DNA from 4 places in the Sphingomonas morindae genome. Region 2 is predicted to be linked to each of the others. Evidence: predicted binding sites of a transcription regulator. Region 2 holds the regulator's gene; each other region holds the start of a gene.
What was found. Region 2 encodes LexA, which represses DNA repair genes until DNA is damaged. Its sites were predicted from a motif close to GTTCCNCNCTTGTTCT; they were not measured.
Positions count from the first base shown of each region.

Region 1 (4,208 bases), 450 kb from region 2:
GTATCGAATTCCAGGCCCTTGGCGGCATGGATCGTCATGATCGTGACCTTGGCGCCGGACTCGGCGGCGTCATTGTCCATCACCAGGCTGACATGCTCGAGAAAGCCGCCCAGCGTCTCATATTCCTCCATGGCGCGCGCCAGTTCGGTGAGATTCTCGAGCCGGCCCCCGCTCTCGGCGGAGCGATCGGCCTGGAGCATGGCGGTGTAGCCGCTCTCATCGAGGATCTGGCGGCACAATTCGGCATGGGGCAGGCTGGACGAGAGATCGCGCCAGCGCGCCACATCGCCCACGAGCCGGCCGAGCGACTTGCGCGCCGCGCCACTCAGCTCGTCGGTATCGCACAGTCGCGCCGCCGCCAGCAGCAGCGGCAGGCGCTCGGCGCGGGCGAGCTGGTGGATGCGCGCCACCGCCTTGTCGCCCAGGCCGCGCTTGGGCGTGTTGACGATGCGTTCGAAGGCGAGATCGTCCGCCGGCTGGTGGACGATGCGGAGATAGGCCAGCGCGTCGCGGATCTCGGCCCGCTCGTAGAAGCGGAAGCCGCCCACGATGCGATAGGGCAGGCCGATCGCGATGAAGCGATCCTCGAACTCGCGCGTCTGGTGCTGGGCGCGCACGAGGATCGCGGCCTGATCGTAGCTGCCGCCGCCGCGGCGCAGCGCCTCGATCTCGTCGCCGACGCGGCGCGCCTCTTCCGGCCCGTCCCACACGCCGATCACGCCGATCCGTTCGCCCGCTTCCAGCGCGGTCCACAATTCCTTGCCAAGCCGCGAATCATTGTGCGCGATCACCGCCGAGGCGGCGGCAAGGATGTGCGGCGTGGAGCGGTAATTCTGTTCCAGGCGGACCGTCTTGGCGCCCGGGAAATCATGCTCGAACCGCAGAATGTTGGCGACTTCGGCGCCGCGCCATGAATAGATGGACTGGTCGTCGTCGCCGACGCAGCAGATGTTGCGGTGGCTCTGCGCGAGCAGGCGCAGCCAGAGATATTGGGCGGCGTTGGTGTCCTGATACTCGTCCACCATGATGTAGCGGAAGCGCTGCTGGTACAGCTCCAGCACGTCGCGGTGGCGCTTCAGGATCACCAGCATGTGGAGCAGCAGATCGCCGAAATCGCAGGCGTTCACCGCCGCCAGCCGGGCCTGGTAGGCGGCATAGAGTTCGGCGCCGCGGCCATTGGCGAAGGCCTCGCTCTCGGCGGCGTCGATCTCGTGCGGCGTCCAGCCGCGATTCTTCCAGCGATCGATCAGCCCGGCCAGCGCGCGCGCCGTCCAGCGCTTCTCGTCGAGCCCGGCGGCGACGATCAGCTGCTTGAGCAGGCGCAGCTGATCGTCCGTGTCGAGGATGGTGTAGTTCGCCTGAAGCCCCACCAGTTCGGCATGGCGACGCAGCATCTTGGCGGCGATGGCGTGGAAGGTGCCGAGCCAGGGCAGCGCCTCCGCGCCCTCGCCCAAAATGCGGCCGACCCGCTCGCGCATCTCGCGCGCCGCCTTGTTGGTGAAGGTGACCGCGAGGATTTCCGACGGCCAGGCGCGGCGCGTCGCGATGAGATGCGCTAGCCGCGCGGTGAGCGCCGCCGTCTTGCCCGTGCCGGCGCCGGCCAGCACCAGCACGGGGCCGTCGCTGGTCAGCACCGCATCGCGCTGCGCCGGGTTGAGGCCTTGAAGATAGCCGGGCTCGGCCGCGGGGGCGGGGGCGGGGGACGAAGACATGCTCACCGCCGAACAGGTAGGGAACGTGGATCGTCTAGGCAATGGCCGCGCGCAGCCCGGCGGCGGCGGCGTGCCGCGCGCGCGTCATGGCTTGGTCCCGCAACCGAAACGATTTGCGGCTAGCGGGAGCCGGCGAGGCGGATGTCGCCGCCCAAGCAGGCGGTGCGGCGCGCGCAGGGATCGCAGGAGATCAACATGACTTGTTCCACGTTCACGGCCGCGCTTGCGGCCGCGCTGGCGCTCGCCCCGGCGACGCCGCTTCTCGCCCAGCTGCGCGAGCCGGTGACGGCGCGCGTCGAGGTCGCCGGGCTCGACCTCGGGCGCCCCGCCGATCGGGCGCTGTTCTTCCACCGGCTCAAGCGCGCCAGCGCGCGCGCGTGCGACAATGGCTCGGCCACGCCCGCGATGCGGGCTGACAGCGCGCGGTGCCGCCGCGAGATGGAGGCCGATGCCGTCCAGCGCCTCGCCGCCTATCAGGCACCGGGCGTGGAGGTGACGCTGCGCTGACGGTGATCAGGCGGGTGGCTGGTAGCGCAGCAGGGTGAGCTGGGCGGCGCCATAGCGTCGCTCCGCTTCCACCACGAAGCCGCCGGGCCGCACCGTCTCGCCCGGCCCGCTCTCCACGCTGGCGAGCGCGCCGGGCGCCAGCCAGCCGAGCCGGGCGAGCCGTTCCAGCACGGGCACGCCCGCCCGCATCGCATAGGGCGGATCGAGCAGGACCAGATCATGCGCCCGGCCGGCGGGGCCGAGCGTGGTGACGGATTGCGCCTTCACCTCGGTGCCGGTGGCGCCGAGCCGTTCGATATTGGTGCGCAGCGCGGCGAGCGCGGCGCGATCCTGCTCCACGAACAGGCAGGTGCCCGCGCCGCGCGACAGCGCCTCGAGCCCGAGCGCGCCGGTGCCGGCGAAGAGATCCAGCACCGCCAGCCCGTCAAAGGCGCCGAGGCGGCTGGTCAGCATCGAGAACAGCCCCTCGCGCGCGCGATCGGCGGTGGGCCGGGTCTCGCTGCTGCGGGGCGCCACCAGCGGCCGCCCGCGCCATTGCCCCGCGATGATCCTCATTTCAGCGTCTGGCGGAAGGCGACGAGTTCGTGCTGGCGCACCTCGCCCACGGCGCCCGCCGGCAGATCGCCCAGCACGAAGGGCCCGTAGCCGACGCGGATCAGCCGCGAGACCTGCAGCCCGAGATGCTCGAGCACCCGGCGCACCTCGCGATTCTTGCCCTCGGCGAGCCGCAGCTCGATCCACACATTGCGGCCGGTGCGGCGCTCGAGATTGGCGTCGATCTCGCCATAGCGGATGCCGTCGATCTCGATTCCCTCGATCAGCTGTTCGAGCTGATCCTGGCTGACCTCGCCATAGGCGCGGGCGCGATAGGTGCGCGGCACGCCGGTGCGCGGCAATTCGAGCTGGCGCTTGAACTCGCCATCGGTGGTGAGCAGCAGCAGCCCCTCGGTGTTCATGTCGAGCCGCCCGACGGGCATGAGCCGGGGGAGATCGTCGGGCAGGCGATCATAGATGGTGGGGCGTCCGCGCGGATCGCGCTCGGTGGTGAGCAGCCCGGTGGGCTTGTGGAACAGGAAGAGGCGCGTCGGGCTCGCCGCCTCGACGGCCGCGCCGTCCACCGTCACGCCCTGGAGCGAGGGCAGCACCGTCGCCGGGGTTGTGAGCGGCACGCCGTCCAGCGCGATCCGGCCCTCGCCGATCATGCGTTCGATCTCGCGGCGCGAGGCGACGCCCGCGCGCGCCAGCAGCTTGGCGATGCGCTGCGGCGGCCCACGCCGGGCGGGTGCGGGGGCGGTCGCTTCGGCCGGAGGCGGGGTGCGCAGCGCGGCGCTGCCATCGGCGCGCAGACGGGGCGCCTTGCCGCGCGGCGCCGCGCCGGCGGCGCGGGGCGTGCCGGCGGCGGGCGTCGCCGCGCTCCGTGCCGCCCGTCCGGACGCGGCGCGGGCACGCGGCGCCGGATCCGCCGCATCGCGCCTTGGCGCGTGGGCCTGCGACGCGGGGCGTCCGCCGCGCGCGGGGGAGGAAGGCGTACCGGCGGCGTCGCGGGCGGTGCGGCTGGGTTCGCCACGCGGGCGCGGCGCGCGCGTCTCGGCGGCGCCGTCGCGGCAAGTGGCGGGGCCGGACTGGGCCTGGGATCGGCGCGGGCGCGGGGCGGCCTCGTCGCGCGCGGCGCGGGGGGCGCGGGCGTCCTCGCCGCGCGCGCGGACCGGCCGTGCCGCGCCGGTGGCCGCGCGCTCGGCGCGCGCCGGCCGCGTGTCCGCGCTCGGCGCGCGTTCGCCGGACGGCCGCGCGCGGGCAGGCCGCTCGCCGTCGCGCGCGGCGGGCGTCGCGTCGCGCGGGGCGCGCGTGCGGCTCGGGCGCTCGCCGTCGCGCGGGCGCACCGCGAGGCTGCCATCGGCGCGCTGACGCGGCACGCGGCCCTTGCGCGCGGGGCGCTCGCCGGACGGGGCGCGCGCGCCGCCGCGCGGGCTTTCGTCGCCGTCGCGCGGG
Region 1 covers NZ_CP084930.1:2,611,003-2,615,210, forward strand. Annotated here, with positions in the region: gene LHA26_RS12780 (ATP-dependent helicase) at 1-1,712, opposite strand, end outside; gene LHA26_RS12785 (UrcA family protein) at 1,854-2,219, shown strand; gene rsmD (16S rRNA (guanine(966)-N(2))-methyltransferase RsmD) at 2,226-2,774, opposite strand; gene LHA26_RS12795 (pseudouridine synthase) at 2,771-4,208, opposite strand, start outside.
Region 1: the regulator LexA is predicted to act here: its motif matches at 1,722-1,737, upstream of LHA26_RS12780 (ATP-dependent helicase).

Region 2 (4,208 bases):
GGCCGAGGCGACCGCCACGCTGATCCGCGAGGGCGCGACCGCGAAGGGCGATGTGCTGGCGGTGGCGCGGATCGCCGGCATCATGGCGGCCAAGCGCACCGCCGATCTGATCCCGCTGTGCCACCCGCTGCCGCTCGACGGGGTGACGCTGGAGCTGGTGCTGGAACCCGCCGCCGTGACCGCCACCGCCACGGTGCGCACCACCCACGGCACCGGGGTGGAGATGGAGGCGCTGACCGCCGTCTCGGTGGCGCTGCTGACGCTCTACGACATGGTGAAGGCGGCGGATCGCGGCATGACGATCGAGGCGGTGCGGCTGCTCGCCAAATCGGGCGGTCGCTCGGGCCCGTGGCGGGCGGCATGAGCCTGCTGCCCGTCGCCGAGGCACAGGCGCGTCTGCTCGCGCTCGCCCCGCCGCTCGCCGCCGAAACGGTCGCGCTTGGCCTCGCCGCCGGGCGGTACGCGGCGGCGCCGGTGCTCGCCCGGCGCGACCAGCCCGCGGCGGCGCTCTCGGCCATGGACGGCTATGCGATCCGCTACGCAGAACGGCCCGGCCCGTGGCGCGTGGTGGGCGAAAGCGCCGCCGGCGGCGGCCTTGGCCGCCCGCTGGCGCCGGGCGAGGCGGCGCGCATCTTCACCGGAGCGCCGGTGCCTGAGGGCGCGGATTGCGTGCTCATCCAGGAAGAAGCCGCACGCGAGGGCACGCGGCTGGTGATGGCCGGCGAGGGGCCGCGCGGGCCGGGCGGCAATATCCGCCCCCGCGCGACCGATTTCGCCGAGGGGCGGGTGCTGATCGAGGCCGGCGCGCGGATCGAGGCGCGGCGGCTGGCGCTGGCCGCGATCGGCGGCCATGGCACGCTCTCGGTCGGCCGCCTGCCGCGGCTGGCGCTGATCGCGACCGGCGACGAGCTGGTGCCGCCAGGCGCGCCGCTGGCGGGCGCCCAGCTTCCCGCCTCCAACTCGCCGATGCTGACGGCGCTGATCGGGCCGCGCGCGATCGTGGCGGATCGCGGCATCATCCCTGACGATCTCGCCCAGATCGCGCAGGCGTTCCGCGAGGCCGCGCGCGAGGCAGACGTGATCGTCACCACCGGCGGCGCCTCGGTCGGCGATCATGATCTGATCCGCCCGGCGCTGACCGAAGCCGGGGCGACGCTGGATTTCTGGCGGGTGGCGATGCGGCCGGGTAAGCCGCTGCTCGCCGGCCGCCTCGGCGGCGCGGTGGTGCTGGGCCTGCCCGGCAACCCCGTCTCCGCCTATGTGACCGCGACGCTGTTCCTGCTGCCGCTGCTCGCGCACCTCGCCGGCAGCGCCCATCCCTGGCCGCGCCCGCGCACGGTGCGGCTGGGCGCGGCGCTGCCCGCGACGGGCGTGCGCGCGGACTATCTGCGCGCGCGGCTGGAGGGCGACACCGCGTTCGCACCCGATGGACAGGATTCGGCGGCGCTGCTGGCGCTGGCGGCGGCCGACGGGCTGATCGTCCGCCCCCCCCATGCGCCGTCGGCGGCGATCGGCGACTCGGCGGCTTTGCTCGATTTCGCCTGATCGGTACGTTGACACGCCCCGAACGGTTTCTTATACGTTCGCCATCCGTTCCTGGATGCGGGGTTTCCAATGCTGACGCGCAAGCAACATGAGCTGCTCCTCTTCATCCATGATCGGCTTGAGGCGGATGGCGTTTCGCCCTCGTTCGAGGAGATGAAGGCCGCCTTGGATCTCAAATCCAAGTCCGGCGTGCACCGGTTGATCCGGGCGCTGGAGGAGCGCAGCTTCATCCGCCGCCTGCCCAATCGCGCGCGGGCGCTCGAGGTGGTGAAGATGCCCGAGCGCACCATCCCCGCCAAGGCCGCGCCGCTGGCCGAGGCGCCGCGTCCGCTGCCCCGCGCCGCGAACGACAGCGTGGTGGAACTGCCGCTGCACGGGCGCATCGCCGCCGGCCTCCCGATCGAGGCGCTGGAAGGCCAGGCGACACTGCCCGTTCCCGCCGCGCTGCTCGGGCCGGGCGAACATTATGCGCTCGAGGTCGCCGGCGATTCGATGATCGAGGCCGGCATTCTCGATGGCGACTACGCGCTTATCCGCCGCACCGAGACCGCGCGTGACGGCGAGATCGTGGTCGCGCTGATCGACGAGAGCGAGGCGACGCTCAAATTTTTCCGCCGCGAGGGCCAGATGATCCGGCTCGATCCCGCCAATCGCAGCTACAGCGCGCAACGCTACGAGCCGGGCCAGGTGCGCGTGCAGGGCCGGCTTTCGGGGCTGCTGCGCCGCTACTGATCCGCCCGCGCTGCGGCGCGAGCGCCACGCACGGCGTGACGCGCCCACGCTGCGGCCGGCTCCAAAAGCGCCCGCCGTCTCGCCCGCCCGCGCGCTGTGCCGGGCTCGAGACGACACCCGTCAACGCACGGGCGAGTCCGCCCAGGGCTTGCCCGCCGCCCAGGCGGCGACGGTATCGATCCGCGGCGGGGCGAGGCGGATCGCGAGGCCGCCCGTGCGGGCGAGCAGCGCGGCATCCGCCTTGAGCCAGCGCGGCCGGCACCAGCCCGGAAGCCGCCGCTCGCTGACCATGATATCCGCCCAGGCGCAGACCGGCGCCAGCGCCGCGCGCCGCAGCGGATAGGCGCTGCGCGTCGCCGCGATGCGCCAGCGCCGACCGGCCGCCGCCCGCTCGGCGAGGCACAAATCGGCGCTGCACCGCCCTTCGGGCAGCGCCTCCCACGCCAGCGCCGCCGCGCTCTCCTGCCCGCCCAGTTCGGCGAGCGCGCCGCGCACATAGTCGCCGGTGCGCGCGCGGAGCAGCGCGAGCGACCCATCGGCGCGACGCAGCGCGACATGGCGGCCGTCCGCGGTCACCACCAGATCGACCGGCGGCGTCGCGGCGATGAGGCCGAGCCCGGCGATCAGCGGCACCAGGCCCGCAACCCGCGCCCGCGTGCGCCACAGCGCCAGCCACAGCCCGCCCGCGACGATCAGCGCGAAGGCCGTTCGGCTCATATCGGGGACCAGCGCCACCGCTCCCGGCAGCAGCGCCACGCGCCGTGCGAGCCAGAGCAGCAGCGCGAGCGCCTGCGCGACCACCCACCAGGCCGGCGCGGCGAGCCCGAGCGGCTCCAGCAGCAGCGCCAGCGCCTCGGCCGGCATCACCACCGCGCTGGTCAGCGGGATCGCGACGAGATTGGCGAGCGCGCCGTAAAAGCCCGCGCGGTGGAAATGGTAGATGGCGATCGGCATCAGCGCCGCCTCCACCACCAGCCCCGCCAGCAACAGCCCCGCCCCGGCGCGCGCCCATCGCCGGACGGCGGGCTCGGGCCGCGGCGCCAGATGGCGTCGCACCGGCGCGGCCTCATACAGGGCGACCAGCGCCAGCACCGCCGCGAAGCTGAGCTGGAAGCTCGGCCCCGCCGCCTGATCGGGCCAGGCGATCAGCACCAGCAGCGCGCCGCTCGCGACCAGCCGCAGCGTGATCGCCTCCCGCCCCAGCGCCGCGCCCGCCAGCACCAGCAGTGCCGCGATCAGCGCGCGCAGCGTCGGCACCGCCGATCCGGTGAGCACCGTATAGAGGCTGCCCGCCACCGCCCCCAGCGCGGAGGCCAGCAGCGGCACGGCGATGCGCAGCGCCAGCCAGGGGAGCAGCGCCAGCAGGCGCCGCGCCGCGAAGATGGTGGCGCCGACCATGGCGCTGAGATGCAGCCCGCTCACCGACAGGAGATGCGCCAGACCCGAGCGACGGAACGCCTCGGCATCGTCCGGCGCGATCGCGCCGGTATCCCCCGTCGCCAGCGCCACCGCCACCGCCCCCGCCGCGCCCGGCACCCGCGCCAGGATGCGCGCGCCCAGCGCCCGGCGCGCCGCGCCCAGCCGGGCCTCGAGCCCGCGCGACGGCACCCCCGCCAGCCGCACCGGCCGATCCAGCACGCGACCGCTCGCGCCCAGCCCGGCGAACCAGGCGGTGGCGCGGAAATCATAGCCGCCGGGCGCCAGCGCCGGCGGCGGCGGCACCAGCCGCGCGCGCAGCGCCAGCACCATGCCGGGCGCGAGCGTCAGGGGCGGGGCGATGGCGGATCCGGGTGCGGGCGGCGCATCGGCCAGCATCACCCGCACGCGCTTCGGCAGCGCGTCGCCGCGCGGGGCCAGCGTCAGCCGCGTACCGCCGCGCGCGGGCAGCGCCTCCACGCCGCGCACCTCCGCCACGAGCCGGACCACGCGCG
Region 2 covers NZ_CP084930.1:2,159,506-2,163,713, reverse strand. Annotated here, with positions in the region: gene moaC (cyclic pyranopterin monophosphate synthase MoaC) at 1-364, shown strand, start outside; gene LHA26_RS10590 (molybdopterin molybdotransferase MoeA) at 361-1,545, shown strand; gene lexA (transcriptional repressor LexA) at 1,615-2,277, shown strand; gene LHA26_RS10580 (ComEC/Rec2 family competence protein) at 2,398-4,208, opposite strand, start outside.

Region 3 (4,208 bases), on a different replicon from region 2:
CCGTGCCGGCAATGGCGATGCGCGCCTCCAGCCCGCGCCGCGCGCACAGGCCGAGGATGCGCCGCGCCATCCGCTCCTCGCCGCCATGAAGATGCGCCACGCCGGTGAGATCCAGCAGCAGCCCGTCCGGCGGATCGATCTGGACGATGGGCGTCCAGCGGCGCGCGGCGAGCGTGGCGAGCCGGGCGAGCAGCCGGGCATCGCCGGCGGGATCCTCGGGCTCCACCACCAGATCCGGCACCAGCGCCCGGCCATGGGTGATCGCCATGCCCGGCATCAGGCCCAGCGCGCGCGCGGCGGCACAAGCGGCGGCGATCACCATGCGCTGGCGCTCCGCCCGCGCCGTCACCAGCGGCGCCGCCGGCGCCGGGGCAGGGGCCGGAGCGGACAGCGCCGAAGCCGCGTCGGGACGGGGCGCGAACCGGCCCTTGAAGGGATTGTCCGCCGCTTCCGAACGGCGCCCCAGTTCGCGCGGGCTCGGCCGCTGATGCGCGGGCAGGCCGGCAATCTCGGCATCGCGCAGCGCGCGCCGCACGCTGCCGGCGGTCTCGCCCGCCTCGCGCATCGCGCCGCCGGCGGCCGCCGCCTCCGCCTGCGCCCAGCGCGCGCCGGGCCGCCAGCCGCCGCCGCGCGGGCAGGAACAGGCCGCGTCGCTCTCCGCCTCGCCCGTTTCGGCCAGGGCGGCGAGCGCGGGACCGGCGCCGCGCGCCTGTTCGGCCTGATCAGGCCGCCCGCCGGGCCGCGTCATCGAGCGGCGCAGCCGATCGATCGCGAGGCTCGGCAGGACGAGCGAGGCGACCCTGCGCATCGCATCCCTCCACTATCCAGCTATGGGGCGCACCGCCGCGCTGCCGCGCCAGCGCCACGCGCCAGCAGGCGCGCCCCACCCCCGGCACCGGCAGCGGCACCGAAGGCGCGCAGCCGATCCGCCAGCGCGTGACGGCGGCCGAAGGCTCGGCCAGCGGATCCTCGGCGGCGCGACGCCAGCGGCGCAGCAGCAGCGCCAGCGCGCCGCCCTCCTCGGCGGCGAGCTGGAGGCGGCGCGTCGCGGTCATGCCGATCCGCGTCACCTCGCCCACCACCGCCGCCGCGCCGCCATGGCGCAGCGCATCCTCCATCACCGCCAGCGCATCCGCATCGCGACCGGCTTCGATCTGGATCAGCCGGCCGGCGGGCAGGCCGGCGCCGGCGAGGCCCGGCGCGAAGAGATCGGGCCGCGCCATGATCCACAGCACCGGCGCGGCGGCGGCGCGGGCCGCGAGACCAGCGACGAACAGGGTGGCGGCGGCATCATCGCCGATCGCCACCGTCTCGCCCGCCACCTCGTGCAGCGCGGCACGCGCCAGCCCGCCGCCAGCGAGCCGCGAATCGATCTCCGGGAGATCGAAGCCAAGGCTCGCCCCCTCGCCCCGGCCGACCGGCGCGAGCGCACGGATTTCGGCCTTGAGGGCTTCCAGCCGGGCAGAGGCGGGACTAAGCGACATGACGAGGACACGACTCCGTTGTTCTCCTTATGTTCTTCTCGAACGCGCATGGAGTCAACCATCGGCGGGCGATGGCGACGGAGGGGCGGCGGCGCCGGCGCCGGGCCGGCTCAGCCGTTCCAGAGGCGGATCACCGGCTCGCTACGATCATGCTCATAGCCCAGCCGGCTGACGGCGGCGGTGCCGAGGATCAGCGCGCCGCCGAATTCCGGCGCCTGGCCGAGCCAGGTGGCGGCGAAGACGCGCAGGAAATGGCTGCTCGAGAAGATCAGCACATCCGCATCGAGCGCGCGCGCCGCCGCGACCATGCGCGCCGCGCGCGCGCCGACATCCGCCGCCGTCTCGCCGCCGGGGCAGCCATCGCGGAACAGGCGCCAATCGCCGCGCTCGGCGATGATCTCGCGCGTGGTGCGGCCCTCATAGGCGCCATAATCCCATTCGGCGAGATCCTCGCGCACCTCGGCGCGATCGCCGAAGCCGGCCAGCGCGCAGGTGTGGCGCGCCCGGCTGGACGGGCTGGTCCACACCGCCGCCACGCGCAGATCCGCAAGCCGCGGCGCCAGCGCGCGCGCCGCCGCCTCGCCCGCCTCGGTCAGCGGGATGTCGGTGCGCCCGGTATGTTGGCCGGACAGGCTCCAGGCGGTTTCGCCATGGCGGACGAGATGCAGGACAGGAAGATCGGACATAGCGGCTCCGCATGAGGGAAAGGCGGCAAGGCTTCGCGCCTACGGTCGATAAGGCAAGCTGTTCCAAGCTTTAGCCTCGCGCGCCGGCGTCCGCATCGGCCTTCTCGGCCGCCGCCTCCTCTTCCAGCCGGGCGCGATAGGCATCGGCGCGACGCATGACCGGCGTGGCACTGATGCCATGCAGCAGGATCGAGCAGAGCACCGCCAGCGACGCCGCCGTCCAGATCGTCTGGCTTTGCGGAAATTCGGCACGGTTGAGGCCATATTGCAGATAAAAGAAGGTGCCGATCCCGCGAATGCCGAAGGCCGCCATCAGCAGGCGCGAGGCCCAGGGCAAGGGCGCGCCGAGAAAGCCGATCATCGCGGCGGCCGGGCGCACCACCAGCATGAGCAGGGCGACGAAGCCAAACATGCCCCAGTCCAGCCGGTGCAGCCCCACCTTGCCCAGCCCCCAGCCGAACAGGAGCAGCACCAGCATCACCAGCACGCGCTCCACCTGCTCGGAAAAATCCGCCATGGCGCCGTGGAACGCATCCTCGGGCTTGGTCGATCGGATCGCCACCGCCGCCACGAACACGGCGATGAAGCCGTTGCCGTGCAGGATCTGGCTGATGCCATCGATCAGAAAGGCGATGCCGATCGCCGCCAGCCCCTCGCCCGTGTCGGAGAGTTTCAGCCGGGGCAGCTTGAACATCATCAGCCCGAAGCCGCGCCCCAGCACCAGCCCGATCGCCGCGCCGACCACCAGCTCGAGCGCGATATCCACCCCCAGCCAATGGCCGAGATCGAGCCGCCCCTGCTGCAGCGCCAGCGCGAGCGCGACGAAGGGCATGGCGAGCCCGTCGTTCAGCCCCGCCTCGGCGGTGAGGCCGAAGCGGCTATGACCGCCATCGCCGGTGCCGGGCGGCCCGGTCTGGACATCGGCGGCGAGCACGGGATCGGTGGGCGCCAGCATCGCCGCCAGCAGCAGCGCGGCCGGCGCGGCGAGGCCGAGCAGCGCCTGGCCGGCCAGGAAGAGCGCGCCGATCGTCAGCGGCATGGCGATCAGCAGCAGCCGCCACACCGGATCCCAGCGCCGCACGCCGAAGCGCCGGTCCAGCCGCAGCCCCGCGCCCATCAGCGCGATCAGGATCACCGCCTCGTTGAGCTGCTCGGCGAGCGCGCTCTGCCCGAACTGGCGGGCGTCCATATGCACCCAGCCGGTGAAGGACAGGCCATAGCCCGCCGCCAGGAACAGGATCGGCAGCGAAATCGGCAGGTGGCGCAGCAGCAGCGGCAGCCAGGTGGCCAGCACAAGCATGCCGCCCAGACCGGCGAGCAGGGCGGCATGGGGAAGATCGATCATCGCCCGGCCAACGCGCGACCGCCGCTAAGGCTCAGCGCCGATCGATTTTAGCGGGCACCCCACAAGGGATGGGCGCCGGCGGCTTAGCCGTCCACGAGCCGCAGCCGCCCGTCCGCCAGCGCCTCCACGCGCAGCGCCGCATAATCGGCGATGCGCGGCGAGGCGCTCTCCACCGCATGGCTGTGGGTGGCGGTGATGAGCAAGGTCGCCATGCCGGCAGCCTCGGCGGCGGCGAGCCCCACCCGCGTATCCTCGAAGACGAGACATTCCGCCGGGGCATGGCCGAGCCGCTCGGCGGCGAGCAGAAAGCCATCGGGCGCGGGCTTGCCGCGCGCGACATCGTCGGCGGTCACGATCACCTCGGGCAGCGGCAGGCCCGCCGCCGCGAGCCGGCGCAGCGCCAGCGCGCGCGGCGCCGAGGTGACGATCGCCCAGCGCTCGGCCGGCAGGCTGGCGAGCAGCGCGACCGCTCCGCCGATCGCCTCGATCCCGTCCAGCTCGTCAAGCTCGGCCTCGGTGATGCGCGCCGCCTCGGCCTCGGCATCGACGCCGGGCAGCCCCAGGCTCCGCACCGTGTCGACCGCGCGGGCGCCATGGATGGTGGCGAGGAAGGGCTCGACATCGAGGCCCTTGGCGCGTGCCCAGGCACCCCAGACGCGGTTGGCGGCCTTGATCGACGTCAACAGCGTGCCG
Region 3 covers NZ_CP084931.1:215,543-219,750, reverse strand. Annotated here, with positions in the region: gene LHA26_RS17740 (Y-family DNA polymerase) at 1-808, opposite strand, end outside; gene LHA26_RS17735 (ImuA family protein) at 723-1,484, opposite strand; gene LHA26_RS17730 (histidine phosphatase family protein) at 1,595-2,170, opposite strand; gene LHA26_RS17725 (cation:proton antiporter) at 2,241-3,515, opposite strand; gene LHA26_RS17720 (HAD-IA family hydrolase) at 3,599-4,208, opposite strand, start outside.
Region 3: the regulator LexA is predicted to act here: its motif matches at 1,505-1,520, upstream of LHA26_RS17735 (ImuA family protein).

Region 4 (4,208 bases), 1.1 Mb from region 2:
TTGTCGCGCTGGTGGAGGCCGATCGAGGGCTCGTCCAGCACATAGAGCACGCCAGACAGGCCCGAGCCGATCTGCGAGGCGAGCCGGATGCGCTGGCTCTCGCCGCCCGACAGCGTGCCCGAGGTGCGATCGAGATTGAGATAGTCGAGCCCGACATTGTCGAGAAAGCCGAGCCGCTCGACAATTTCCTTCAGGATCCGCTCGGCGATCTGCTTCTGCTGCTCGCTCAGATGGTTGGGCAGGTCGCGGAAAAAGGCGAGGGCGGGGCCGACGGCGCGGCGCGTGGCGGCGGCGATGTCCTCGCCGGCGATCTTCACCGCCAGCGCCTCGGGCTTGAGCCGGGCGCCGCCGCACACCTCGCACGGTTTGGCGGACTGATATTTGGCGAGCTCCTCGCGCATCCAGGCGCTTTCGGTGGCGAGCATCCGCCGCTCGAGATTGCCGATCACGCCCTCGAACGGCTTCTTCACCTCGTAGCTCTTGCGCCCGTCGATGAAGCGCAGCGTCACCGGCTTGCCGCCCGAGCCGTGCAGCACCAGCTGGCGCTGCGCCTCGCTGAGCGCGTTCCACGGCGTCTCCAGCGCGAAGTCCGCCTCGCGCGCCAGGCTCGCCAGCACCTGCATGTAATAGGGCGAGGGCGGGTTGGATTTGGCCCAGGGCACCACCGCGCCCTGCTTGATCGAAAGATGATGGTTGGGCACCACCAGCTCGGGATCGAAATACAGCTTCTCGCCCAGGCCGTCGCACGCCGGGCAGGCGCCCTGCGGGGCGTTGAAGGAGAAGAGCCGGGGCTCGATCTCGGCGATGGTGAAGCCCGAGACGGGGCAGGCGAATTTCTCCGAGAAGGTGAGCCGGTCGGCGATGCCCTCGGGCAGGCTCGTACCCTTCATCTTCTTGCCGGCCGCCGCCAGCGCCTCGCCCTCGGCGACGATATCGACATAGGCCAGCCCCTCGGCCAGCTTCAGCGCCGTCTCGAAACTGTCCGCCAGCCTTGTCTCGATGCCCTCGCGCACGGCCATGCGATCGACGACGATGTCGATGTCATGCTTGTACTTCTTGTCGAGCGCGGGGGCGTCCTCGATCTCGTGCACGGTGCCGTCGATGCGGACCCGCTGGAAGCCCTGCTTCTGCCACTCGGCCAGCTCCTTGCGATACTCGCCCTTGCGGCCGCGCACGGCGGGCGCGAGCAGGTAGAAGCGCGTGCCCTCGGGCAGCGCCATCACCCGATCGACCATCTGGCTCACCGTCTGCGCGGTGATCGGCAGGCCGGTGGCGGGCGAATAGGGCACGCCCACCCGCGCCCAGAGCAGGCGCATATAATCGTAGATCTCGGTGACGGTCGCCACCGTCGAGCGCGGGTTGCGCGAGGTGGTCTTCTGCTCGATCGAGATGGCGGGCGACAGACCTTCGATATGGTCGACGTCCGGCTTCTGCATCAGCTCGAGGAACTGGCGCGCATAGGCCGACAGCGATTCGACGTAGCGGCGCTGGCCCTCGGCATAGATGGTGTCGAAGGCGAGGCTGGATTTGCCCGAGCCCGAAAGCCCCGTGATGACGATCAGCTTGTCGCGCGGCAGGTCGAGATCGACCCCCTTGAGGTTGTGCTCGCGGGCGCCACGGACAGAGATATGGGTCAGCATAGGGGTTAACGTTCCATATTTGTTCGGATTGGGCAAGTGCCTCCGCGCACATGGGAAGCGCCTCGGCAAGGACAAGGGCGGCGGTGAAGTTCGGTTAACAAACCGCTAGGGATTATTGCTTAGACTTTGGTCATGGCCAGACGCTGCCCCAGCCTCGATCATCCCCGCCACACGGGCGCGATGCTGGCGGCCGGCATCGGCTCGGCGCTGCTCGCCATCCTCACCCTCCGCCTAGTCAGCCACGATGGCGCGATCGCGGCGGTGTGGCCGGCCAATGCGCTGCTGCTCGCCACCGGGCTGCGCCTGCCGCGCCACCGCTGGCCCACCTTGCTGGCGATCGGCTATGCGGGGAGCACGGCGGCGGGGCTGGTGGTGCGCGGCTCGGCGCCGGTGCCGCTCGCCTTCGCCGCGTGCAACATGCTGGAAGTGGGTCTGGCGCTGTTCGGCCTGCGCGCGGCGGCGCTGCGCCGCGAGGGGCTGCTGCCCGATCCGGCGGCGATGATCCGCTTTCTCGGCTGGGCGGGGCTGATCGCGCCGGCGGTCAGCGGGGTGGTCGCCGCCGGCGCCGCCACGCTGCTGCTGGACACAGGCTATGTACGCGCCTTTCGCGTCTGGTTCCTGAGCGACGGGCTGGGCCTGCTGATCTTCACCCCGATCTTCGTCTCGCAGCTGCGGGGCGATTATGCGGGCTGGCTGCGCAGCTGCGCCCCGGCGCGGCGGCTGGAATGCGTGGCGCTGCTCGCCCTCACCGCCCTCACCGCCGTGATCGTCTTCTGGGGCGCGGAGCGGCCGCTCCTGTTCCTGCCCTTCGCGCTGATGATGCTCGTGGCCTTCCGCCTCGGCCAGCGCGGCACGCAGGTCTCGGTGCTGATCGTCGCGCTGGCGGGAATCAGCGCCACGCTGGTGGGGCGCGGCCCGCTGCCGCTCGTCTCGCCGGTGCCGCTGGAGCAGGCGCATTATCTGCAATTCTACCTCGCCACGCTGCTGCTGACGGGCCTGCCCGTCTCCACTGCGCTCGGCGCGCGCCGCGCGCTGACCGCGCGGCTGGCGGAGAGCGAGGCAATGCTGCGGCTTCTCGCCTCGCGCTCGGCCGATGTGCTGCTCCACATTGGCGCGGACGGCCAGTGCCGCGCCGCCGATGGCGCGACCATGACGCTGTTCGGCCGCGCGCCCGCGGATCTGGCCGGCATGGCGCTGTCCGCGCTCGGCGGCGATCTGCTGGTGGAGGGGCATCGCGCCGCGCTGAGCGAGCCGGGCCGCTTCCATCAGATCGAGTTCAGCCCCGTGGAGGGCGAGGCGCGCTGGCTTGAGGCGGCGATCTGCGCCGTCTCAGCGGGGGAGGGCGGCGCCGGCGGCAGCGTCGCCACCATCCGCGACGTGACGGCCCGCAAGCGCACCGAACTGGCCTTGTCGCGCAGCGCCCGCACCGACAGCCTGACCGGGCTGCTCAACCGGGCGGGATTTCTGGAACGGCTGGACCGCGCGCTCGCCGCCCATGCGCGCGTCCATGTGGCGATGATCGATCTTGATCGCTTCAAGCCGATCAACGATCGCCATGGCCACGCCGCCGGCGATGCGGTGCTGGTGGAGGTGGCGGCGCGGATCGGCGCGCTGGTGCGCGGCGAGGATGCGCTCGGCCGGTTCGGCGGCGATGAATTCGCGCTGCTGCTGATCGAGGAGGGCGAGGAGCGCAGCCAGAGCCTGTGCGCCGCGATCGCCGCGCAGGTGGCCGCGCGGCCGGTGGCGATCGGCGCCGGCCTGTGGGTGCCCATCTCGATCAGCTGCGGCATGGCGCGGCACGATGGGATGGAGCCCGCCGCGGCGCTGCTGGCGCGTGCGGATGCCGCGCTCTATGCGGCCAAGCGCAACGGCCGCAACCAGGTGTCCGCCGCCTGAGACGGGGTGGGGCCGGCGGGGCGATGGCGCCGCCGCCGGCCCGCCGCGATCAGATCGCCGCCTTCAGCTGATCGACCAGGTCGGTCCGCTCCCAGGTGAAGAGATCGCCCTCGGCGTCGCGGCCGAAATGGCCGTAGGCGGCGGTCTTCTGGTAGATCGGCTTGTTGAGCTTGAGATGCTCGCGAATGCCCTTGGGCGTCAGCCGCACCAGCGTCGGCAGCAGCTTCTCGAGCTGCGCCTCGTCGACCGTGCCGGTGCCGTGCGTGTCGACATAGAGCGACAGCGGCTCGGCGACGCCGATCGCATAGCTGAGCTGGATGGTGCAGCGCTTGGCGAGCCCGGCCGCGACCACATTCTTGGCGAGGTAGCGCGCGACATAAGCGGCCGAGCGGTCCACCTTGGTCGGATCCTTGCCCGAGAAGGCGCCGCCGCCATGCGGCGCCGCGCCGCCATAGGTGTCGACGATGATCTTGCGGCCGGTCAGGCCGGCATCGCCATCGGGGCCGCCGATCTCGAACAGGCCCGTGGGATTGACGTAGATCGACTCGTCCGCCGGCAGCCAGCCCTCGGGCAGGATCTTGGCGAAGACGCCCTTCACATAGTCGCGCAGCTGCTGCTGGCCGGCCTCGTTGGAGAGGCTGGGCGAATGCTGGGTGGAGACGACCAGCGCCG
Region 4 covers NZ_CP084930.1:1,050,022-1,054,229, reverse strand. Annotated here, with positions in the region: gene uvrA (excinuclease ABC subunit UvrA) at 1-1,640, opposite strand, end outside; gene LHA26_RS05205 (sensor domain-containing diguanylate cyclase) at 1,773-3,536, shown strand; gene metK (methionine adenosyltransferase) at 3,586-4,208, opposite strand, start outside.
Region 4: the regulator LexA is predicted to act here: its motif matches at 1,651-1,666, upstream of uvrA (excinuclease ABC subunit UvrA).